DNA from 4 places in the Neobacillus sedimentimangrovi genome. Region 4 is predicted to be linked to each of the others. Evidence: riboswitches for the same ligand, from Rfam matches in the RefSeq annotation. Region 4 holds a riboswitch; each other region holds the start of a gene.
What was found. Region 4 has a riboswitch for thiamine pyrophosphate ahead of GZA11_RS01310 (acetylornithine deacetylase). Riboswitches for the same ligand answer to the same signal wherever they lie in the genome.
Positions count from the first base shown of each region.

Region 1 (6,104 bases), on a different contig from region 4:
CTGAATAATTATCTACCAAATCCATATCGTGAGTGACCATCATGATCGTTGTTCCGTGTTCCTGTCTTTCTTTTAGTTTTTTAATTAATTCACTTGCTGTTTTTTCATCTTGACCAAATGTTGGTTCATCAAGCATTAATAACACTTGATCAAACAATAACATGGTTGCCACACTCAACCGCCGTTTTTGTCCCAAACTAAGAGTTAAAGGATGTTCGTTCTGATAGGCTTCCAAACCAAACTCCTGTAACAGTTTTTTTGTTTTGGCATGAATGGACTCTTTCGGCCAATTTCTCTGCCGTCCGCCAAAAGCAATTTCCTCAAATACTGTGTCTGCTAAAAATTGAAGTTCTGGATTTTGAAAGACAAAACCTGCTCTTTCAAACAATTCACGATCGGACCATTTCTTTAATTCTTTACCTTGAATGTATATTTTCCCTTTATTTATTGGCTCCAAGCCAATTAAGCTTTTCAGCAAAGTGCTTTTTCCACTTCCGTTTTCTCCAACAATCGAAATCCATTCCCCTTTACCTATCACTAGGTTAATATCTTTTACAATTGACTTCTTTCCATAGCCTATTTCCAAATCTTCTGTATAAATGATCGGATTCTCATTTCCGTATTCTCTTGTTTTAACTTGACACTTTGTTTCTAGCTCTTTTGATAATTTAATAGATAATGGATGAGAGGGGTTTTCAATAACTTCGCTCCACTTGTTCGGAAAAAGCTTCGGCCGCCAAATTCCTGCATCTTTCATTTCGTTATTAAAATGACGGAGAATTTCCTCTGGATTCCCATTTCCAATTACTCTTCCGCCCTCATTGATCATAATGACCCGGTCCATCCATTCAATACAGCCGTCTAAAACATGTTCGACAAATACCATCGTTTGATTGGTCTTTTGAGATAGGTTATGTAATAACTCAAATATTTCTTTTCTTCCAGCAGGGTCTAACTGAGCTGTTGGTTCATCAAAAAACAACACTTCTGGTTCCAAAGCTAGTAAACAAGCCAAAGCCAGTCTTTGTTTCATACCACCTGATAATGTTTCAATGGAGGTTTTCTTATCTATTTTTAAACCTACATGATTCATCAAATCTGAAATGATTTCATCCATTTCATTTCGAGGAATGGAGCGGTTCTCAAGGCTAAAAGCTATCTCTTCATCCACATGAAGCATACAAAATTGAGAATCAGGATCTTGAAACATAACACCCACATTTTCTCGTAGAAATACTTGTCCTGTAACTTCTGCCTCCATATGCTCCGGAATGATCCCAGCAAGAGTGGAGATCAAAGTTGATTTCCCACTCCCGCTAGGCCCAAGTATTAATACCTTTTCCCCTTTATGGATGGATAGCGTTATATTTTTAAGTATTTTTTCAGAACGGTTATAAAAGCGGACAGAAAGATCTTTACAGCCCAGAAACATGTCCATTGATGTCTCCCTTTTTTCTTCTTTCTTTCATAATTGCATATTGTTCTAATACACCTGTTTTGGTCAGTGCGTCCACCACTACCTTTGCTAACCAACCGCCAAGAATGATGCCGCTTATAACATGAATCCCTAATGTCGTTAAAAATACCCCTGTAGAGTAGTATCCAAAACCATTTGCCAACAAGTTATAAATCATTGCAAAAACGGCCGCCAAGGCACCAGATAGCATTAAGGTTAGAAGGTTGTACCGCTTGTATCTGAATATGGCAAAAGCAATTTCAGAACCAATCCCTTGAAAAACCCCTATTAACAAGGCAGATAAGCCAAAATGGCTTCCCGTTAATAATTCCACTGCTGCTGCCGCAACTTCTGCTACAAATGCAGCACCTGGTTTACGGATAATGTAGGCAACAATAGGGCTGGCAATTACCCAAATGCCAAACATGAAACCAGCACCGACAGGACCTACCAGAGAAGAAATAGGAACCCACAGTGTAGACCATCCTAAATAAATCACACCGCAAATTACTGATAAAATAACGGCTAGAACCACTTCTTTCATTTTCCAAGTCATGAAGGTACTACCTCCATTTTTACAGGCCATTCTTCAAGTTTATAAGCCATATCCCAAAACATATATTCTAGCTGACAGCTAAGTAAGAAATGTTCCTTCATTTTTTCTTTTTCTTTGCTTGTCGCATCCTTTGCCCATTCATCGAGGCGCTCACAAAATTTGGTTGTAATGGAATCCGTACGATTGCCATAGAAATTGATCCATTCATAAAATGGATGAGAGCGGTCTGGATTTACTTCTTTTAATAGTCGTTTTCCAATTTCCCAATAGGTCCACGGGCATGGTAATAATACAGCGATAATTTCTCCCAATGTTCCTTCATGAGCAACCGTTAGCATATGACGAATGTATTGATGGGCAGAGGGAGCCAAAGGAAATCCCTGTAACTCCTCGTAGGAAACACCTGCAACTTGACAAAAGTTATTATGAGGATGTGTTTCACTGTTTAAGATAAAGGAAATTTGCTTATTAAACATTTCCATATCTTCTCGATTTTCACACTTTGAAATAGCAATTCCATAGATTCGTATAAAGGAACTTAAATACTCAAAATCTTGTTTTACATAATGAATTAATTGCTCCTTCTTCAAATCTCCATTTGCAATACCTTGAACAAAAGGATGCTCAAAAATAGCATTAAAAATAGGATTTGCTTCTTTTCTTAGTTCTGCAGAAAAACTCATACCGATTTCCTCCTTAGTTAGTTGTAATCGGAAGACGCTAGTTTGGAAGCAGCTTTAAAGTGAAACAAAAAAACCGCTCCAAAAATGGAGCGGCAGAATAAATATAAATATACAATGTATAAATATACCCATGTATACATATACTCATGCACGGACTCCACTTTCCTACGCTAGTATGAACTAGATCAGGTTCAAAGGGTCCGGGATATTCCCGTCTCAGCCAAAAAAGGCTCCCCTAGTGTCTTCCTTTTAATTCCTATTTAATTCAATTACCACTTTACACACACTTTTCATTAAAGTCAACAAAATTTATTCATAGGCCACACGATAATATTTGAAAAAAATAAAAAAACCCTGTTTAGTAATGGTTTGTTTCAAGTAAATGAATATAAAAAACTTCTCTATTTATGGTACGGTTCTCCGTAACATATCAAAATAAGATTCACCTTATTTAACAAAACTATATAGCTTTTAATTTCCCCATTATCAAAAAAATCGTGCGATCCCATATGATTGCACGATTTGTCAGTTGTTTTTTATGTTCATCGGGGATTTCATCTAGTTACTATCAACCATCCTTTTATGACTACTCTTTTCCTGCATTTTCCTTCTACTCTAATTTTATTATCCAATTGTTTTATATTCAAAGTTATTTGATCTCCCAAATATACTGGTGAGGTAAATGTAAATTCATACTTATACACCCACTCTTGTGGAGCGAGAATTTCGTTTGAAACTATCCCTAACACTTTAGCCACTGTTAACATCCCATGGGCAATTTTATTTGAAAACCCTTGTTGTTTTGCCACTTCTATATCTAAATGAACGGGATTGTTATCACCTGAAATTATGGCATATTGTTCAACCTCTTCTTCGGTAATATTAAAGGTAAAATTTTTCATGTTAAACCTTCCAAAATCAAATCTGATTCTCCTTCAAAACAAAGTTGTCCTTCATCATTATATAAATAAAGAGTTTGTTTAATAAAAGTAAAATTTTGACGTTGAAATGGTTCTGTCACTTCCACTATTGCCCTATAGATCTCATCTATATACATTCTTTGATGTTGAGTGCATTTCTGTTTTCGATGAATAATAGGCTGTTGAAGTTCCCATGGGATTTCAAGCCATTTATAAGCTATCATTGGCATGGTTGGAGGAAGAGGGGTTTTTTCGAAATGATAACCTTGGACCCTTTCAGGACACTGATAGATAGCATTTTGATCACCAATCAATTGGACAAATCGTCTCACATCTTCTTGGGTAAAGCTCACTTTAAATTCCTTCAATTTCATGTTGCCACCTCGAATAGGACTGCTTCTCCGATTCCTCCAGCACTGCCCAGTGCCGCTAGTACATATTTAGCATTCTTTCGTCTTTGGACTTCATAGAAAAGCCTGGTGATCAAAATACTTCCTGAAGCCCCATAAGGATGTCCTAACGTTAAAGCTCCTCCGTGAACATTTATTTTGTCACAAGGAATAGAAAGTTCTTTCATACAGGCGACTATCTTCGAAGAAAATGCTTCATTAATTTCAATTAAATCTATATCAGCAACGGTTAACAAGTTTCTTTTTAATAAGGTTTGGATAGCTGGAATAGGGGCTTCCCCGGGATAATTAGGATGTACAGCTGAGACTTCACTGTCCAAAAATCTCAGGATAGGCTGGTAACCAAGTTTTAAAGCTACTTTTTCTTCCATGACAAGAACAGCTGAAGCACCGTCATGAATACCGCAACTGTTCGCTGCAGTAACTGTACCGTTTTTTTTAAATATTGGTTTCGCCCTTTTTAGTAGAGTTTCCAGCTTTCTTTTTCTAAGTAATTCTTCATCCTGGTGGTTTTCCTTAATCGGAATGATTTCTTGAGTAAAATACCCCTTTTCGTACGCCTCCCAAGTGCGCTCGTAACTTAAAAGTGCGTATCTATCCTGTAATTCTTTTGATATAGAATATTTTTCTGCTACATTTTCCGCGGCAACACCCATATCAGGGTCGCCAATTTGTTCAGGTGAGAATCTTGCTCTGGATGGAAATGGAGAAGTACTCGCACTTTCTACACCACCAGCAATATAACAACAGCCGGCTCCGCCTTGGATATAGTAACAGGCCATTCGAATGGCTTCTAATCCCGCACTGCATTGACGATCAATGGTAAGTCCTGTTACAGAAAGAGGTAATCCTGCTTCCAATGCAGCGACCCTAGCTATATTTCCACCTGGTCCAACAACATTCCCCAAAATAATGTCATTTATCTTATCTTCCAATCTATTCGCTAAATACTGGAGGAGTGGAGCGACAAGTTCATGCGGCTGAATATCTCGTAATATTCCTTTTACTTTTCCAATTGGTGTACGTTTCGCTAGGACAATGACTGCTCTTTTAATTACTGGTCACCTTTCTTTCCAATTGTTTTTTTAGCTCAGCACGAGCAATCTTTCCACTCGTTGTATATGGCATTTCAGATAGAAAAAACCATTTGCGGGGAATTTTATAAGAAGATAAATACTTATTACATAGTCTTTTTAACTCTAATGAACTTCCTTTCCCTTTTACTACAGCAGTCACAACCTGACCCCAATACGAATCTGGTAAACCTATTACGGCAACCTCCTCAACGTCCGGATGCATAGAAATCACTTTTTCTATTTCTTCAGGAAAAATATTAATTCCGCCATATAAAATCATATTTTGTTCACGGCCTGTAATATATAAATAGCCATCTTCGTCAAAATATCCCATATCATGGACAGTAGCCCATCCTTCTTCATCCCGAATCGAATGAACAGTCCTTCCATCAGAATCCATATATCCGGTTATTATCAGTCCACTCCTTACATAGACCTTTCCAATCTCATTGGGCCTTGCTAATCTTTGATCTTTTAGTCGAATTTGTACCTCTACGCCAGAACAAGACTTCCCAACAGATGCAGCCTTCTTGATTCCATCTCTTTCAGAAAGTACAGTAATAAAACTCAATTCACTAGCCCCATAAAACTCATACATGGTCATATTGGGGAAATGATTACGAATCTCCAATTTCAACCTTTCATACCACTTTGCACCCGATGAAAGAACTTTTATCGGTTCATTGATTAGAATTCCTTGTTTCTGAAAGGCTTCTAGCATGGTTGGAACGACATACATCGTTGTAATGGGGTAAGATTGTATCCATAAATGTCCCTTAATCGGTGAAAATTTGTCTAATAGATAGACAGTCCCCCCTAAATATAAAGTGCTAATGGCTCCATAAAGAAAATGGGAGTGAATTAAAGCTCCAGGAATGAAAACATGATCCAATTCATTTAATTCGAAATCAATACGGTTACACTCAAAGCTCGCCAGCCATGAATTCTGGGAGCGAACAAATGCCTTTGGTTTTCCAGTTGTACCAGATGTAAATCCTATGTA
Region 1 is NZ_JAAFZF010000008.1:1,489-7,592, reverse strand. Features, by position in the region: gene GZA11_RS04845 (ABC transporter ATP-binding protein) at 1-1,438, opposite strand, end outside; gene GZA11_RS04840 (ECF transporter S component) at 1,416-2,012, opposite strand; gene tenA (thiaminase II) at 2,009-2,695, opposite strand; TPP riboswitch at 2,841-2,942, opposite strand; gene GZA11_RS04830 (MaoC/PaaZ C-terminal domain-containing protein) at 3,250-3,597, opposite strand; gene GZA11_RS04825 (MaoC family dehydratase) at 3,594-3,989, opposite strand; gene GZA11_RS04820 (acetyl-CoA C-acyltransferase) at 3,986-5,080, opposite strand; gene GZA11_RS04815 (AMP-binding protein) at 5,076-6,104, opposite strand, start outside.
Region 1: linked by a shared signal. The riboswitch ahead of tenA (thiaminase II) and the one ahead of GZA11_RS01310 (acetylornithine deacetylase) in region 4 are both predicted to bind thiamine pyrophosphate.

Region 2 (6,104 bases), on a different contig from region 4:
GAGATTGGACCATTCTACATAATCGCGATCAACAATCGTTAATTTGCCGATTCCGGCACGGACGAGAGCTTCGGCACTCCCTGATCCAAGAGCGCCGGCTCCAATGATAAGCACATGACTGGATGAGATCTTTTTCTGCCCGTTTTTTCCGATGGGAGAAAATAATTCTTGGCGAGAGTAACGGCTAATCAACCGGTAATCATTCCTTCTTTTGGACTGCTGGCTGTTGCATAGCGTTTTTTCTCCATTCTGCCTGCTTCAAATCCTAAACGGCCCGCTTCAATGGCTAATTTCATTGCTTTTGCCATTTTTACAGGATCCTTTGCAGCAGCAACAGCGGTATTTAATAACACACCGTCGGCCCCTAGTTCCATGGCCAGTGCGGCATCGGCAGGGGAGCCGATTCCTGCATCGACAATCACTGGAACTTCAGCCTGCTCAATAATATAGCTTAAGTTGACTGGGTTGATGATTCCTTGACCTGATCCAATTGGAGAAGCTCCCGGCATGATGGCGTGGCAGCCGAGTTCTTGAAGTTTCCTGGCTAACACGACATCGTCGGACGTATAAGGGAGGACAATAAATCCTTCCTTCACTAATTCTTCTGTGGCTTTTAGGGTTTCGACTGGATCTGGAAGTAATGTCTTGTCACAGCCGATCACTTCGACTTTAATCATGTCACACAGACCAGATGCTTTGGCGAGTTTGGCGATACGCACTGCTTCTTGGGCTGTTTTAGCTCCCGCTGTATTTGGCAGCAGTGTATATTTTGAGGTATCAAGTAGCTCTAGAAAGTTCGGCTGACTTGGTTCAAAAATATTCATTCGTCTGACGGCAAAGGTTAAGATTTCTGCTTCAGAGATTTCAACGGCATTTTTTTGGATTTCATAGTTTGGATATTTTCCTGTTCCAAGTAATAATCGGGATTGAAAAGAATATGGACCAATTTTTAACATATCAACCGCCTCCTACAAAATGAACTATTTCAATTCGATCATTATCTGCTAATCTAGTATTCTCATGTTCTAAACGAGAAAGTATTTTCCCGTTTACTTCTACGACGATGATTTTCTCATGGATGTTATAATGTTTGAGTACATCGGAAACAAACGTAACATGTTCCGGTAATTGTACAGATTCACCATTTAATGCAACTTTCATTTTTACCTCCTACATTACGGATGGTTGATGTCGATCGAGGCGAAAGGCTGAAAGCTCAGTCGTATTGCCTTCCAACAAATCGGCTACAAGTTTACCAGTTATCGGACTTAATAAGATTCCGTTGCGGAAATGTCCGGTTGCCACAAAAATTCCCTTATATTCAGGGTGCTCACCAATGTATGGTTTTCCATCATTGGTTTGCGGCCGGATACCGCACCACACCCGTTCCCAAGTGGCGTCCCTGATTTCTGGTACGAGCTTCACCGCTCTTTCGATTAATGAGGCTATTCCCCCAGGTGTGACGGCCTTATCAATAGAATTTTCAATCATCGTCGCTCCAATATATATTTCTCCATTTCGTTTTGGAACGAGATAGCAGCGCTTATCTGAAAAAATAGTTGTGTTGATGATTGGTTTATCCACTTTCACAGAAAAGCACTCGCCTTTTACCGGAAACACAGGAAGATCCTTTATCAGTCTGTTAGCCCAGGCACCTACCGCGATGACAACCTGCTCACAATGAATGATCCCATTTGAAGTATTTAAGCCTTTCACTTTGCCTTGATCATAGATGAAGGAGAGGACCTCCGTATGTTCGTGAATCTCTGCTCCAAAATGGAGGGCAGCTTTCGCAAAGGCTTTCGTTAATTTTTCCGGATGTACATGTCCATCATTTGGGAGGTACATCCCTCCGGCTACAGTAGGAGATAGCGCTGGTTCCAGCTCCCTGATTTCATGGGAATCGAGCCATCGAATTTCATGGTCCCACTTTCTTTGAAAGAGGACTTGTTGTTGAACTTCATGTGCGATATCTTCGGTTTCGGCAATTTTAAGCATCCCTTTTTGGACGAACTCAATATCAATGCCGGAGTATTCCAATAATTCTTGTGAAAGCGAGGTAAACATCTTTTGGCTTTTTAATGCTAGCTGGAAAAGCGGGCCATCTTGTTCAATCTCCGCTTGGGCTGCCAGCATTCCGGCTGCGGCACGGGATGATTCAGCGGCTATTTGTTGCTTTTCAAGTAGAATAACTTTTCGTCCTTTTTTGGCCAGTTCGAAGGCAATGGAGGTCCCATTCACTCCTCCTCCGATAATGGCTGTGTCAAATGATTTTTTCATCAATTCCATCTCCATTTTTTCACTAATAAGAAAGGATTAATTGATACACACCAAGAACTTTCTGATTTATCCATTTACGATTGTTTATGTAAGGCCATTGTATACGCTTTTACGGCATCGAGCGGGTTGCAGGAATCTAAAACTCCTGACATCACCGCAATACCAGCTACCCCAGCTTGAAGTACCTGCGGAGTATTTTCTGGTGTGATCCCGCCGATGGCAATAACCGGGATGTTGAGTTGGGATAACTTGGTTAATTCCTCCAGTCCTTTAGGAGGCAGGCCAGGCTTTGATTTGGATGGAAAAACATGGCCGTATAGCAGAAAATCTGCCCCCTCTTGATGGGCTTCTTCATAGGAATGGATGGAGGCCCCTACTTTTAGTAGAGGAAAAGCTTTTTTTACATGAACGGCATCTAAACTGTGCCCAGCTAATTGAACACCGGCCGTTCCTGCCGTAACGGCGACATCCACGCGGTCATTAATCATAATTTTGGAAAGTGGAATGTCTTTAGCTAACTGCTCAACAGCTTGAAAAAGCTCTTTTGCTGACTTTTGTTTTTCCCGTAAGTGAATCATGGTGACATAGGGATGTATATCCGTTAAAATCTCATGTAATTGTTCAATCGGCATTTTGCCATTGGAAATAATATGTAACTCCTTTATGTTCATCCCCCCAGTTTTCAGATAGATACCGCTAGAGGGAAAATAAAAAGCCACTTTCTTTTGTAAGAAAGTGGCTGTGAATAATGCATACAACGATCCCATTTTCCACTTCCCTACGCTGGTATTAACCAGATCAGGTTCATAGAGTCCCGAAGTAACACTTCGATCTCAGCCTTTTATAAAGGCACCTCTAGCGGATTTATTTACGTATTTATTTGTCATAATTCCTACGCTATCCATCGTAACACATTGAATAATGCCTGTCACTTGTTTCCTTGTTTTTTCTTCCTATTTATCTATTTTACAATGTTTGAATGGTGGTTTATCTCTAATTTTAAACCGCCGCCGTTTGCGTCTTTTGTTTCTTAGGTATTCTTACCGATTACTATCGTGGGCATTTTGAAAAGCATCGTATGAAATAATATTTTTATTAGCTATATCAAAGGCAATATAATTCAGTTTGACATTATAAATTATATCCTTTAAAAAATTCGATTCCTTTTTTGTAAGTGATACATGGTAGTCTTTCTCTGCCACTGTATCCGTGAACCATTTCCGTTATAACATTATATTTTTCCGTAAAATCAATTGGTGTTATTATAATTTTTAAAGTTTTTGCATTTTGATGGAAATTATGTTAAATTATGTTAGTATTTTTGTTTGGGGCAACTTTCGGAGATTCAACTAGTGGAGCCTCTTCTGAAGAATCTTTCCAAATTAAATATAATGGTGCCGCCTGGAATTACAGTAAGTCAAAATATCAATATACTTCGTTTAAATATACACGAGATGGTAGAACTTTACTGAGTAAAACAGCCTATAACGGCAAAGTTACAGGTTCTGTTTGGGACGATTTAAGATGGGGAGACAAGTATACTACGTATTTTTCTTGGAAGCGTGGACCACTTAAATAATTTTTCTGGGTTTGATTTTTTTAAATATTCGCTTAACAAAATTTAATGAAATATCTATGAGATTTAATTATTAATGAATTATAGGAAATCGTTGGGGCCTGATAGGTGTTTTTCTACAGGTCCCGATTTTAATTAGAAATAATGTTATCGACTTTTAAATCTTATAAAGTACCGCATTACTTTAATTATGAATAATAACTAATTGTTTTTACAGCTACGTAGTAGGTATTATTAAAAGGTGATACTATTAAATTTATAGATGCCATCTTTAAGGAGTAGTTTATGAAATATTCTTTATTTAGATTTTTCGACGTTTTTGAGGCGGTTGCTATCTATCTAATCTGTTTTGCTTCAAACTTACTATGTATTTATGTACAAACGTTGAATTTAGAAGGTTCTTCTATTTTAAAGTCTTTTTTGGAAAGTATTACAGATTATCAACTTATTATAAATATTTTTCTTACATTTATTATAATAGTATTTCACTATCAATTTTTAAATCGTAGGAAAACAGAAATATTCTGCCGAATACTTGTAGGAGATACGATGGTAAATATTATAATCCGATATATCTTGAATAGTATAGCTATTTTAGTGTTTAGTTTTTTACTCTCACTTTCATTAAACTTCTATTTAGGGCTGAATGTAACCAGCAATCTTTACTTAGTTTTTATTTTTATTATATATATACTATTTAGTGCGTGTCAGGTGAAAAAAGAATGAAAATTTTACATTTTTTTATAACTAGAATATTTTTAAAAAGATGGACACTTGTTTTAGGTATGATAATATTACTTTTTTTAGCTAATTATCTTTCTTTTACTGCTGCTCGTTCAATTATTTCAACTTTTCAAGGTTATCAAGAAATAGAAACTCTGAATCAAGAAGGAACTTTTATTGCTAATCTAGACCCAAATAGTGAAGCTGATTTTGATAGAATTGAAATAGATGATACAAAAAAAGTATATGAATATTTAAACAACAATTATACTTATGCTATGCAAGTCGATGGTTTTGTCACTTCATTATATAATAAATATAAGATGGAAGTTTCTTTCAATTATATCAATGAAGAGGCTTATAAGATAAATCAATTTAGATTATCTCAAGGAAACCACTTAAACTTCAACTATAAATTTAATAAAGAAGAAATACCTGTTTTAGTAGGTGCAGGTCTGGCCACAACATATCCTGTAGGGTCATATATTGAGATTACAGATCCTGTCACCCAACAATTAGTCAATTTAAAAGTTCAAGGGGTCTTGGAGAAGAATACTCATCGTTCTAATTTTTATGCTCCTAATTCAAAAAATTATTTTAATTTTTCGATTTTTCTACCTATTAACGAAGAATTTATTCAAAGTGCAGGTCTTGACCTCCTCGTTAATGGTTTGATGGACATGGTGCTTCTTGATTCGACAAAAGAGAAAGCAACGAATTTAAGTGAACTTATCCAGGAAAATCTAGGTTTAAAATTTAACTTTTTTAATCAACAAGAAAATTTTAATTACTTTGAAGATTCTTATTTTGATTCATTAAAAATTATCTGTATTATCACCTTTATTTTGCTACTAATCATTGTTTGTCTAGCTATCTGGAATACTTTGGTAAGCATTCGTTTGATGATAAAAGATTTTACAATCAATTTATTAGTCGGATTAAGTTATTCAAAACTAAGAGCAATTTTTTATAGTTATTTTGGAATATTGTTTTCTATTAATCTAGTCATACTATTTGTGATAACCGCTTTCAATAGATACGGCTTTTGGTTAAAAAAAGACTCAATATTTGCTACTTACGGAATGTTTGGCTTAATAAGTATGGATTGGATTGCTCTACTAATTGTTCTCTTTATAGATTTGATTATTGGGTTTACGATTGTTGAACTTACGATAAAAAAAATTAAAAGTATTCCGATTTCCGTGGGGGTGTTAAAATGAATAGTATAATTAAACTAGAAATCCAGAAAAAAACATTCAAGAAGAAAGGTTTTTCTATCTTAAATGATTTTAAATTGGAAGTTGAACCTGGGGAAAGACTTTGTATTATAGGGGAATCTGGAGTTGGAAAAACTTCTTTGCTTAATATTATTGGTCTACTTGATACACAATATCAAGGGAGCTATAAGCTTTTTGGTTCATCTGTTAAGGATTTATCACGAAATAGACTAGCTGAGTGGCGTAATCAAAAAATTGGTTTTGTTCTTCAGGAGTCCGCACTAATTAATTCTTTGACCATCGAGGAT
Region 2 is NZ_JAAFZF010000021.1:5,189-11,292, reverse strand. Features, by position in the region: gene GZA11_RS08865 (thiazole biosynthesis adenylyltransferase ThiF) at 1-192, opposite strand, end outside; gene GZA11_RS08860 (thiazole synthase) at 189-956, opposite strand; gene thiS (sulfur carrier protein ThiS) at 958-1,161, opposite strand; gene thiO (glycine oxidase ThiO) at 1,171-2,280, opposite strand; gene GZA11_RS08845 (thiamine phosphate synthase) at 2,355-2,951, opposite strand; TPP riboswitch at 3,039-3,147, opposite strand; gene GZA11_RS08840 (hypothetical protein) at 3,590-3,859, shown strand; gene GZA11_RS08835 (ABC transporter permease) at 4,579-5,799, shown strand; gene GZA11_RS08830 (ABC transporter ATP-binding protein) at 5,796-6,104, shown strand, end outside.
Region 2: linked by a shared signal. The riboswitch ahead of GZA11_RS08845 (thiamine phosphate synthase) and the one ahead of GZA11_RS01310 (acetylornithine deacetylase) in region 4 are both predicted to bind thiamine pyrophosphate.

Region 3 (6,104 bases), on a different contig from region 4:
GGATTTTTACGGGGCTTTTACCGTTTTTTTTGCCTGCCAAATGTATATGAAACAACAAAAATAACACATTGCCCAAAAAAGCGCTTTCATTTTTTGTGCAGACTGTCCATATAGATTTTCAGCCAAAGCCTGTAAACTGAAAATAACAAAAATTAGGGAGGCTTTCAAAATGGCTGAATTGAAATTAGATCATATTTATAAAATTTATGATAACAAAGTAACAGCTGTTAAAGATTTTAACCTACACATTCAAGATAAGGAATTCATCGTGTTTGTCGGCCCTTCAGGTTGCGGTAAATCTACCACTTTAAGAATGATTGCAGGATTAGAAGAAATTTCAAAAGGTGATTTTTATATTGACGGCAAACGAGTGAATGATGTGGCGCCAAAAGACCGGGACATTGCAATGGTTTTCCAAAACTATGCGCTTTATCCTCATATGACCGTATATGATAACATGGCATTCGGTTTAAAGTTACGGAAATTCCCTAAAGATGAAATTGATCGTCGTGTAAAAGAAGCTGCAAAAATTCTTGGTCTTGAACCTTACTTAAACCGCAAGCCAAAAGCTCTCTCCGGCGGTCAGCGCCAGCGTGTAGCACTTGGCCGTGCCATTGTCCGTGATGCAAAAGTTTTCTTAATGGACGAGCCATTATCAAACCTTGATGCCAAGCTTCGTGTTCAAATGCGTGCTGAAATTGCCAAGCTTCACCGCCGCTTAAATACGACGACAATTTATGTAACCCATGACCAGACTGAAGCGATGACTATGGCCACTCGATTAGTTGTCATGAAAGACGGCGTCATTCAACAAGTAGGGGCGCCAAAAGAGGTATATGAAAAACCGGAAAACGTTTTTGTTGGAGGTTTTATCGGATCACCAGCTATGAACTTTTTAAATGGCAAATTAGATGATGGCAAATTTATCATAGGCAATCATTCAATTATAGTTCCTGAAGGAAAAATGAAATATCTTCGCGAACAAGGTTATGTTGGCAAATCCATGATCCTTGGAATCCGTCCAGAAGATATACACGATGAACCAGTTTTCATTGAAGCCTCATCCGGTACAAAAATTAATGCTCAAGTTGATGTTGCAGAATTAACAGGAGCTGAATTAATGATTTATTCAAGCATCGATGACCAAGAGTTTGTTGCCCGACTTGATTCACGTTCCGATGTAAAACCTGGCGAAACATTAGAATTAGCTTTTGATTTAAACAAAGCTCATTTCTTCGATGCAGATACAGAAGTACGCGTACGTCCATCTAGTGAAATGTAAAATTCGATTTAAACCCTGTTCCTTGGAACGGGGTTTTATTCTCTAATAAACATCACTTCTTCATTTGCACACGCTGGACAGCGATACAAATGTGGACATTTATGGCCAGAATAGGTGTCCGTAAATCCATCCTCCATTTTCATTAAATCAATATCCATATATGGGCTATAATCATCGTAATAATCTTGAAGCCTACCGCTTTCCAACATAGGTTCTCCACAGTTGGTACATAATATATATACTTCCCTTAATCCATTGCAAACCGGGCAGATGGACATATCAAATCACCCTTTATTTTTAGAATATATCCTTAGTTTGTGTTAATGGATTGCCTCTATTACTGGGAATAAATTACCAAACCCAACAATCGAATAAGCCCTTAGAAATAAATCATAATAAAGAATACAAACAGCAAAAAAACAAAAAATTGATGGTTGAAAGGAAATCGTCATCATACTGCAGATCATCCAATTAACAAAACAATCAGCTCCTTTATTTGCTAGATGGTAAAGTTTTCCTAGTAAAAAAATCATTAATAATATGGGTTAGGCCAAGGCGGCTTATAATATGGTTCAATTCCATACTAACCCCAAACTTATTAAGAGGAGTGTTAACTACTATGCCTAACAACAACAACTCTAACCAACTTTTAGTACCAGGAGTACAACAAGCACTTGAACAAATGAAATATGAAATTGCTCAAGAATTTGGTGTAACTCTTGGCGCTGACACAACTTCTCGTGCAAATGGATCTGTCGGTGGAGAAATCACAAAACGTCTAGTACAAATGGCTGAATCTCAACTTGGCGGCGGATTTCAACGCTAAGAAAAAGTAAAACACATTATACAAATTAATAATATGGCTTAGCCCCCTCCATTTTGAGGGGGCTTTCATTCTCCTTAATTTTTTACTATCCCCTTCCTCGTTTCGTCTAACAGTATCGTTTTTTAAATTCATCACCATTTATCACTATAAATTAAGAATAAAAAAACTGCGGACACATTGCCCGCAGCCTATGCTTTTAATATGGTATAACCAATATAATATGTAAGTATTAAAATACTCCCGATTGCAAGTACAACAGAGTAATCTGACATCGATACCCACCCCATCTTCTTTAATAAATATCTATAAACTACCATAACCTGTGATTTATTCCAGTGATAAAAATCACGCCATATATAACGTAACATGAACATTTTGTGAACATTTACTTTAAAGGAATTAAGATTATAATAAAGGTTAAAATCTTTAAATTTTTCTTGGGAATAATAGCCTCTGTTCTTTCAATAAACATATCAAGACAGTCAAAAATAAATTCTCTTATCTTAAAAAAGACATTGCCCTATAAGGACTTAAAAAAAACATTTTTAGCCCAGCTTTTTAAATTTTACATATTATTATCATTGGCTCCCTATAATATTCAGACAAGATTCAGAGTAAAACAAAAGGAGGATGCCCATTAAAGTTGAAACCTTTGAGCACCCTCATTCTCCCTATTAATGTTCCTGAACAACCATTCGCTTAGGCATGGCTGCAATAACCAGAACGACGATTATTGCACTGATTATGAAACTTGGAAGCATGTATGTTCCATTATATAGCAATGAGTAAACGGCGACCGGCTGGCCTTCAGGGGCATATTCACCAAAAAAGACAATTCCAGATATGACATGACAAAAATAGCGAAGCAAGCTTCCTACAAATGTTCCTACCACAACATAAACCATCCATTTCGATTTATCCCCTGATTCTAGTGCTTTTTTAACGGATCCGGCAAAAACACCAGCAAATCCCACTACAGTAAAGGCGATAAAATAATCTATGATTGCTTGAAGAATCGTGTAGATTTGTGCAAAACCAATTATGAATTGTAGAAGTCCCAGTAAAAATCCAGTTAATAAACCACCTTTTATTCCCCAGCGGTACGCTATCAAGAATACAGGAACCATTGCGATAGAAATTGAACCACCTTGTGGCCAAATCTTTAATGAAAGAATATTAGCTGCTAAATCCAATAAATAGGCAAGTGCAGAAAATACGGCCACTTCAGCCATAAATCGAGTATTACTCCTTTTCTTGTCCATACTTAGTCCCCCTCATAAATGTATAAATCTTGTTCCTAGACCACATGTTTTTGCATTTATTAACAAAAAAAGCAATGCAAGACGAAAGGATTTGTCTGCATTGCTATATTTTAACCGGCAAATCCACATCCCTACGCTAGTGCTAACTAACAGGTTCAAAGGGTCAGAACTCGAACATTCACTCTCAGCCGCATGTCGCAGCCCCCCTTGTGGAACTATTCAATTGTTACCATAACGAATATACTATTCTTTTAATCTCTTGACAAGAATCCTTATGGATTTTAATAAAAAAAAAGGATTTTTTCTTTCCTTCAGCGAATTATGTAAGTAATTAGTTATTTCCATAGGGGGATACAACATGTTTACGGGTGAAAAAACAGAATTAATGACTTATTTTGAGAAAAATGAGGAGAAGCTACTGAAAGAATGGGAAAGGCAAATTATTGTGTCAGAAGATGACCCTTTTAAAACCAAAATATCCAAGAACGCTAAATCCCTATTTCATGTTATTCTGAATATTTATCAACGCTCAGAAGACGAAATATTAAAAATCGTAAAAAAACTCGCTAATGAAATTTCAGAAGAAAGAGTAAAAGCCGACATTAACATAGGCGAATTCGTATATAATGTCAGCCTTGGCAGAACTGTTCTCTATAGTTGTATCAGTCAGCTAGATGTTCCATTATCAGAGCTGCAGGAAACAATGAATAAAATCAACTTTTGTTTTGATAAATTCTTATACTATGCCGTTTCGTATTATACTGAAGCAAAAAACAAAATTATTGAAGAAAAAAATATGTTTATTGATTCGACACACCAGGATAGGTTGACTTTACTAGGACAAATGACATCCAGCTTTATTCATGAATTTCGCAACCCTCTAACCTCTATCCAAGGATTTATTCAATTGCTTAAAGCTGATTATCCAGACATGAAATATTTAGAAATTATTTCAAGTGAATTAGATCAGCTAAACTTCCGAATTTCACAGTTCTTACTTTTATCAAAAAAAGAACTGATAGGAAAAGAGAAGGAATATTTCAAAGTTAATAAACTAATAGATGAAGTGTTAAATTTCCTATATCCTAGCATTTTAGATAGTAAAGTAAAAATTAAGCAGTCATTATTAGGCGATGTTACACTTTATGGTTATGCCGATGAAATTCGCCAAGTAATTATTAATATTATTTTCAATGCAATTGATGTATTAAATCATCATAACAACACGAATCCAACCATTGAAATCATTAGCAGTATACATAATCAAAACCTAATGATTGCTGTTTCAAACAATGGACCAATGATTCCCGAAGAATTAAGAGAATCGATTTTTGAACCATTCTTTACAACAAAAAAACTTGGAACAGGCCTCGGATTGTTTGTTTGTAAAGAAATTATTGAGAAACATAAAGGGACACTTTCTTGTGATTCTTCCCCTGAAAAGACAACATTTTCTATAGCACTACCGATTAATATTTCATCTCCTGAAATAGAACAGCGAATATAGGTACAAGTCTGATCCCTCTTTACAAATTGGGATCTTTTTTCATCTAAATGTTATATTTACACGATCATTTCTGATTGCATATGCTGTAGTAAAAAAGATTGGGAGTTTTGCCCTTATGTTTACATTAAAAGTTGATCATGAAATTGAGCTTCAACTGTTTCAAATACAGCATGCCGAACAACTTTATCAGCTATTTGAGAAAAATCGTGGGCACTTACGCCAATGGCTTCCTTGGGTTGACAGCATTACTTCCCCCTATCAATTAATGTCCATTATACCTGTTTGGCTTACTCAATTCTCTGAGAACACTGGTTGCAATCTTGGAATTCTTTTTAGAGGAGAACTTGTCGGTTCCATTGGTCTTCATCAAATTGACTGGTATAACAAAATGGCAAGTATCGGATATTATCTAGCGAAAAAAGCAGAGGGGCATGGTATTATTACAAGATCTGTTCAAGCTCTGCTAAGGTATGCTTTCTTCGAGCTAGGATTAAACAGGATTGAAATTCGCTGTGGGATCAACAACCATAAAAGCAGAGCAATTCCCGAAAGATTAGGCTTTCAAAAAGAAGGAATTATTAGAGATGGTGAACTTCTAAATGGTTATTATCACGACATCCTTCTATACAGCATGCTTGCCCGTGAGTGGAATAATCGCCATTAATAAAAAGTAACCAGTAACTCTGTTTTTAAATTTCATTAATATTAATGCTTCATTCATATTAGCCATATTCTCCCATAAAATGTAGAGAACACTACCTAAATTATCCAGAACGTTTGACTGTACAGTTAAAATTCTTTATAATTATAGTTAATTTATTTTGTTGAGGTGGTAAAATGGGCTGTCTATTGAATGGAAGAGATAGCTAAGTGTACAATGGTTTCGAGGCGGACTAATGATTACTAAACAACTATTATATTAACTTATAAAACAGAACGCTCGAAATCCAATTACCGCATCTATACGGAAAAATCACTGGAGGCAATATATTATTAAAGAATGGAAAAAACTCCATTTGCCTTTAGACGTGATGTAAAGAAACTAGGTATACAGAGGTTCAAAGTATCTAGATGTCAAAGGTAGATAATCACAATCGTGCTCTTTCGAAGCATCACAATCTGTGTGATTTCATCCCGTTTCTTAATTGGATGAAAAGCAATTGAAGTAAATGAACAGTAATTTAAGTCTGCTTAGAACAGCATTATTCAAATTGATTTATTACGTTA
Region 3 is NZ_JAAFZF010000045.1:2,592-8,695, reverse strand. Features, by position in the region: gene GZA11_RS13215 (PucR family transcriptional regulator) at 1-64, shown strand, start outside; gene GZA11_RS13210 (ABC transporter ATP-binding protein) at 170-1,282, shown strand; gene GZA11_RS13205 (hypothetical protein) at 1,318-1,560, opposite strand; gene GZA11_RS13200 (alpha/beta-type small acid-soluble spore protein) at 1,902-2,108, shown strand; gene thiT (energy-coupled thiamine transporter ThiT) at 2,783-3,370, opposite strand; TPP riboswitch at 3,482-3,588, opposite strand; gene GZA11_RS13190 (histidine kinase N-terminal domain-containing protein) at 3,729-4,877, shown strand; gene GZA11_RS13185 (GNAT family N-acetyltransferase) at 4,993-5,541, shown strand.
Region 3: linked by a shared signal. The riboswitch ahead of thiT (energy-coupled thiamine transporter ThiT) and the one ahead of GZA11_RS01310 (acetylornithine deacetylase) in region 4 are both predicted to bind thiamine pyrophosphate.

Region 4 (6,104 bases):
ATACCCTAATCCTTCGCTCGCCCCGAGCCATTCGCCAATCGTGGCACCTACCACACTATACACAACCGACATTTTTACACCAGACAAAATGGATGGCATCGCCATTGGGAGCTGAACTTTTTTAAATATCATCCAGCGGTTAGCCCCCATTGACATTAATAATTCACGGTATTCTTGTCCGCCTGATTTCAAACCATCATATGTACTAACCACAATCGGGAAAAATGCGATTAAAATAGTAACTGCTACTTTACTCCAAATGGTATATCCAAACCACATAATAAAGATGGGAGAAATCGCAATCAGTGGAATCGTTTGTGAGATGATTAGGAAAGGATAAAGTATTTTCTCTAAAACTTTAGAAAAGTACATTCCGATTCCTAACAAAAGTCCCCCTGATAATGAAATCCCAAAACCAATCAGTACTTCATTTAAAGTGGCAGGTACGTGCTCTATCATTAAAAGCCGATTATTTTCAACGAGTGCATGCCATATTTTCGAGGGTGAAGGTACAATAAACGATGGCACCATCCCTTTGACAACTACCCATTCCCATAGGCTGATCAAGCAAATAGCCACCAATAAAAATAAACCATATTCACTTATCCAATTTTTCCATTTAGTTGTCATGATGTATCAATTTCTCCAGTTCTTTTCTCATTTCTATCAACTCTGAATGATAAATTTGTTCTGTACTTCTCGGTCTGGCTAAATTGACTATCCTCTCTTGTACTCGACCATCTTTTATTAGAAAAATTCGATCACTTAATAAAATCGCTTCTTCTAAATCATGGGTGATAAACAATACTGTCTTTTTTAATTCTCCCCACAAACCTAATAGCCAACTATGTATGTTCCGTTTTGTCATAGAATCAAGTGCACCAAATGGTTCATCTAATAATAATAGATCCCTGCCAGTCATGAGAGTTCTTAAAAATGCTACACGCTGCCTCATTCCACCAGACAATTCATCTGGATAAGCATTTTCATATTGAGAAAGATCAAAACGGGATAACCATTCCTGAATTACCGGCAATTTCTTTCTCCAATCTTCTTTAAGAATTTCACACGGAAGCACCACATTTTCCAATACGGTCCGCCATGGAAGCAGGAAATCTTTCTGTGGCATATAACCAACACTTCCTAATCGTGAGCCGGACTTTTTTCCTTTAATCTGGATTTCCCCCTCATCAGGTTCAAGTAAACCGTTAATTAATTTAAAAAGAGTACTCTTCCCTGCTCCACTTGGACCGATGATAGAAACAAATTCACCAGCCTTTACATCCATAGAAAGTTGGTAAAAAATAGGTTTGCTCTTACCGTCAAACGAAAAACTCAAATCTTTAATACGAAGAATGGATGAATCAGACAGGCCAATCACCCCCGTCATAAACCATATCCCAAAACATGTATTCAAACCTAGATGTGGTTAGGAAGTGTTCCTCTAAGACAACCAACTCTCGTTCTGGTTTACCTTCTGCCAAACGATCGATTAAATCGATTAGCCATTGTGCTAAAGAACCAAATTCTTCAGATGAGTACATTTTCACCCAATCCCCATAAAAAGGATGGTTAATCGAATCTGGATAAGTTTCTACCAACCTTTTGCCAATTTCCCAGTAGCTCCACATACAAGGAAGGAGGGATGAGATTAATTCTTCAAGAGAACCATTTTGAGCAACGTTTAACATATAACGAGTGTAGGCCAAGTTGATAGGTGTTGGTTTCGTATTCTCAAGATCCTGTTCGGTTATACCAAATCTTTTTGCATAGGCCCGATGTAGGTCCATTTCACCGTGCAATGTTTCGTGGAGTAGTTTTGCAAAAGCCGCCATCGTTTCAATGTTTTTGGCTTTTACCGTACCTAACGCAAATAATTTTGAATAATCGATAAGAAACACATAATCCTGTTTCATATAACGAATAAATGATTCGACAGGAAGATCTCCTTTACCTAACCCGACAACAAACGGATGCTCATGTGTTTTATCCCATATCCCGTTTACTTTTTCATGAAGCCTATATGAAAATTTCATAACTATCATCCTCCTTTTCCATCATTCGTATCCAATCTAATTTGAGTCATTCCTCTCCCCTTGCTTACGGGTATTACACCACTCAGCTATAAAGACGGCCAACACCTTCGTAAAATCTAACAATTGCTGTATTTCGACCTTTTCATTTACGGCATGTGCATCCTCCAATTTGCCCGGACCAAAGATTGACGTTGGAATACCTGCACGACCTAACCAGCCAGCATCCGTAACCGTTGTCGACATTCCCACAATTGGATTTTGATAAATCATTTTTTCGTAAGATTCGACTAATAAACGTGTACCAGGATGATCCCGATCCAACTCTAACGAAGGAAAAACTTCTCCGTGGTCAATGATCATTGATTTTCCACCCCAAACAAATTGCGGTGGATTTTCCCGAAGCCAAGGATCAGATGCTGCAACAGCCATGATGTGCTGTTCAATTTCCTGGATTATGTCTTCATAATCCTCGTTAGGATAAAAATGAACAGTTATCCATAAGGAACATTTGTCAGCGACAAATGCCGCATGTCTACCACCTTCAATAACAGCAGGATTAATGGTATTTGTTCCTGGAGGAAACCCCTCATAGCGTTTCGTTATCGCCCAATGACGTTCAAGTTCCTGAAGGCCAGCGATAATTTTCATCATTTTTTCAATTGCACTTGCCCCATTTACACCTCCACCTGCATGGATCATTTTTCTTCTCATTCCATCATGATAAGTTTCTTTGCTTTCAATGGTGATCCAACCTGTGATGACTCCACCCTGGCCTTGGATATGTAAATTGCTTGAATCCACCACTACAGCATAATCGGCTGTATAGCCCCTCTCCAAACAAGATAAGGTGCCGGCCTCACCAACTTCTTCACCAATCACAGATTGAAATTGCAAATCTCCCTGCAAAGTGATGCCAAGTTCTTTTAAAAGTTTAATAGCTATTAAGGATGCAGCAATGCCTCCCTTCATATCTGAAGTCCCTCTGCCATAAACATAAGAATCTGTAATTCTAGCAGTAAATGGGGATGAACTCCATTCCGAATCATCGCCAACTTCGGCTACATCTACATGTCCATTGATAATTAAGCTATTATATTCTTTTGAGTCTTTTCCCTGTAAAATACCGACAACATTATGATCACCAGGATAAACTTCCCACATATCCGTCTGAAAACCTAAATTTTCTAAATAGGTTTTAATAAATTCCTGAATTTCTGTGGTATTCCGTCCGGGAGGACTCACGGTCGGGAATGCAATAAGTTTACTTAACAAGTTGATTAATTCATCTTTTCTAGCTTCGACTTCTTGCGAAATTGCTTCAGCCAATTGATTTACAACGATGGACATGTTCTTCCTCCTTAATCAATAATGAAAAACCCGCTCACCTATATGAAGATAGGGAGCGGGTTACAAAATAGCTAGCCACTTCCCTACGCTGGAATAAACCAGATCAGGTTCAAAGGGTTCGGAAATTCAATTGTTCCATCTCAAGCCAATATGGCTACCCCTAGTGTTTCGTTATTTAATTTTTATCATGCTGGACAATGTCCTTTTTAGTAGAAAACAAGACATTTTTCTTTAAGAAAATACCTAAAATGATAAACCCAAGCAGGGCTCCAGCAAAAGAGCTAAAAATGAAAAGAGGAATAAATCCAAACAAAGTTGCTTCTTGCCCAAGTAATAATGTAGCAATCGGATAAGAAAGGAGGGCTCCAAGAATTCCCGTTCCGATTACTTCTCCCAAAAATGCCATAAATAGTTTCCTAGTTTTCCAAAATAGTAGTGCTGCTAACAATGCTCCAACCATACTACCTGGAAAGGCAAAAACAGAACCGGTTCCCATAAGATTTCTTAGTAGAGACACGCCAAACGCTTGAGCGACAGCATAATAAGGTCCTAATAGAACAGCTGATAACACATTTAAGAAATGTTGTACTGGGAAAATTTTTGTAAATCCAATCGGGATCACAATTAAACTACTTGAAAGTGTTCCAATTGCAATCATCATGGCAGTCAATGTCAGCTTATATGTGTTGTTCATCTATTTTTTGCCTCTTTCATACTCAAATATCTAATGTATTGGCTACATGCTTCTGTAATCGAATAAAATTTAGTCAGCCTCAGCTTGTTGCCAATTTATATTACCTTTTCTACTGACTCCACTCTTTTCCTTAAGATTTTTGCAGCTTGGTATGGTGAACTCGCATGGCTAATAGCTGAGATGACAGATATTCCGTCAGCTCCTGCCGCCATAACAGTTGAAGCATTTTCGGTTGTAATACCACCAATTCCTACAATTGGGGTGCTGTAACCTTTTCTTCTTAGTTCTTCAATGAGTGTTGTCCCGCGTGATGGTTTTGCATCTTTTTTTGTTTTTGTCGGAAAAACCGGGCCAATTCCAAAATAATCTGCACCATCCTTTAAAGCAGCTAATGCTTCCTCCATTGAATGTACAGAAACGCCCAAGATTTTGTTTCCTATCTTTTCCCTTACTACACTTGCTGGTTCATCCTCTTGCCCAATGTGTACACCATCAGCATCCAGGGCAAGTGCTAGTTCAATATCATCATTAACAATAAAAGGGATTTGATTCTTCCGGCACAAAGATTGTAGATCTTTTGCCAGATTAAACTTTTCAACTCCAGTCAGCGCTCCATCACCCTTTTCCCGAAATTGAAACATGGTGATCCCACCGTCGATAGCTTCTGCTAATACTTCTCGTGGATCCTTAAAACAATTGGTACTTCCCATAATAAAATAAACCTTTAGCATTTCTCTTAAATGGTTCATGAGTCAATCAACACCTTATTCCTTTTTCGATACGCCCAGTGGTTTGTAGGTCCATGTCCCTGGCCAATTTCAATTTCCTCTTCGATAGCAGCCTGAATAAATTCTTTTGCCTTTGTCACGGCCTCCAATACAGATAAACCTTTCGCCAACCAAGCGGTTATTGCAGCAGAAAACGTACAACCGGTTCCGTGCGTATTTTTCGTCGAAATTCGTTTGCTGGAAAATGTATAAAATTCTTTACCATCGAATAGTAAATCGACTGATTCTGAAGGATCTTCATCATGTCCTCCTTTAAGGACAATATTTTTCACCCCTAAATCAAACAGTCTCATTACCGCTTCCCTTTTATCTTGCGCAGTTCGAATAGACATATCGGTCAACACCTCGGCCTCCGGAATATTAGGTGTTATTACCAAAGCACGAGGTAATAAATATTTTTTCAAAGCTGAAATGGCCTCCTGTTGAAGTAAAGAGGCGCCTCCTTTAGCAATCATAACGGGATCTACCACCACATTTTTCCATTGATATCTTACTAGATGCTCAGAGACAGCTTCTATGATTTCAGCATTAAACAACATTCCAGTTTTAATGGCATCCGTACCCATATCCTCACCGATGGCTTTGATCTGTTGAGAAACTGCCTCCGCTGTCATTGGATAAACTCCGTGAACACCTAATGTATTTTGAGCAGTCACTGCGGTTAACGCGGACATACCGAAAACTTGTAACTCCTGGAATGTTTTTAGGTCCGCCTGAATTCCTGCACCGCCACCACTGTCGGAACCAGCAATTGTTAATGCCTTAAACATTTAAATCAGCTCCTTGTAATTTTTTATAAACGGCTAATTGAATCAATTCTTCCGGTGTAACCATCGCCAGCTGATTCAATAGTTCAATTTGAAAACTACCCGAGCCCTGTTCTGCTGTTTTTTTGGCCGCCTTTTCCGCTGCAATGCCATAAAAAGTTAAAGCAGCCGTTGAGGCACGTAGCAAGTCTTTCTCCACACCAGCAAATGCCGCAATGACAGAAGTTAATAAACATCCTGCTCCAGTCACTTTTGTTAATAGTGGGTGGCCATTTGATACTAAATAGGTTGTAGTTCCATCGGTTATGACGTCATCCTTTCCCGTAATGACCACAACGCAATTAAATTTTTGAGCAGCTTTAATGGCAAGATTAACCACATCCCCATTGGCCTCTCCTGCATCCACTCCTTTAATCTTCCAGTTTTCTCCAACAACATTTGCAATTTCAGCTGCATTTCCTCTAACAATGGA
Region 4 is NZ_JAAFZF010000001.1:255,610-261,713, forward strand. Features, by position in the region: gene GZA11_RS01295 (ABC transporter permease) at 1-630, opposite strand, end outside; gene GZA11_RS01300 (ABC transporter ATP-binding protein) at 620-1,390, opposite strand; gene tenA (thiaminase II) at 1,365-2,036, opposite strand; gene GZA11_RS01310 (acetylornithine deacetylase) at 2,073-3,383, opposite strand; TPP riboswitch at 3,447-3,555, opposite strand; gene thiW (energy coupling factor transporter S component ThiW) at 3,559-4,077, opposite strand; gene thiE (thiamine phosphate synthase) at 4,173-4,826, opposite strand; gene thiD (bifunctional hydroxymethylpyrimidine kinase/phosphomethylpyrimidine kinase) at 4,823-5,635, opposite strand; gene thiM (hydroxyethylthiazole kinase) at 5,628-6,104, opposite strand, start outside.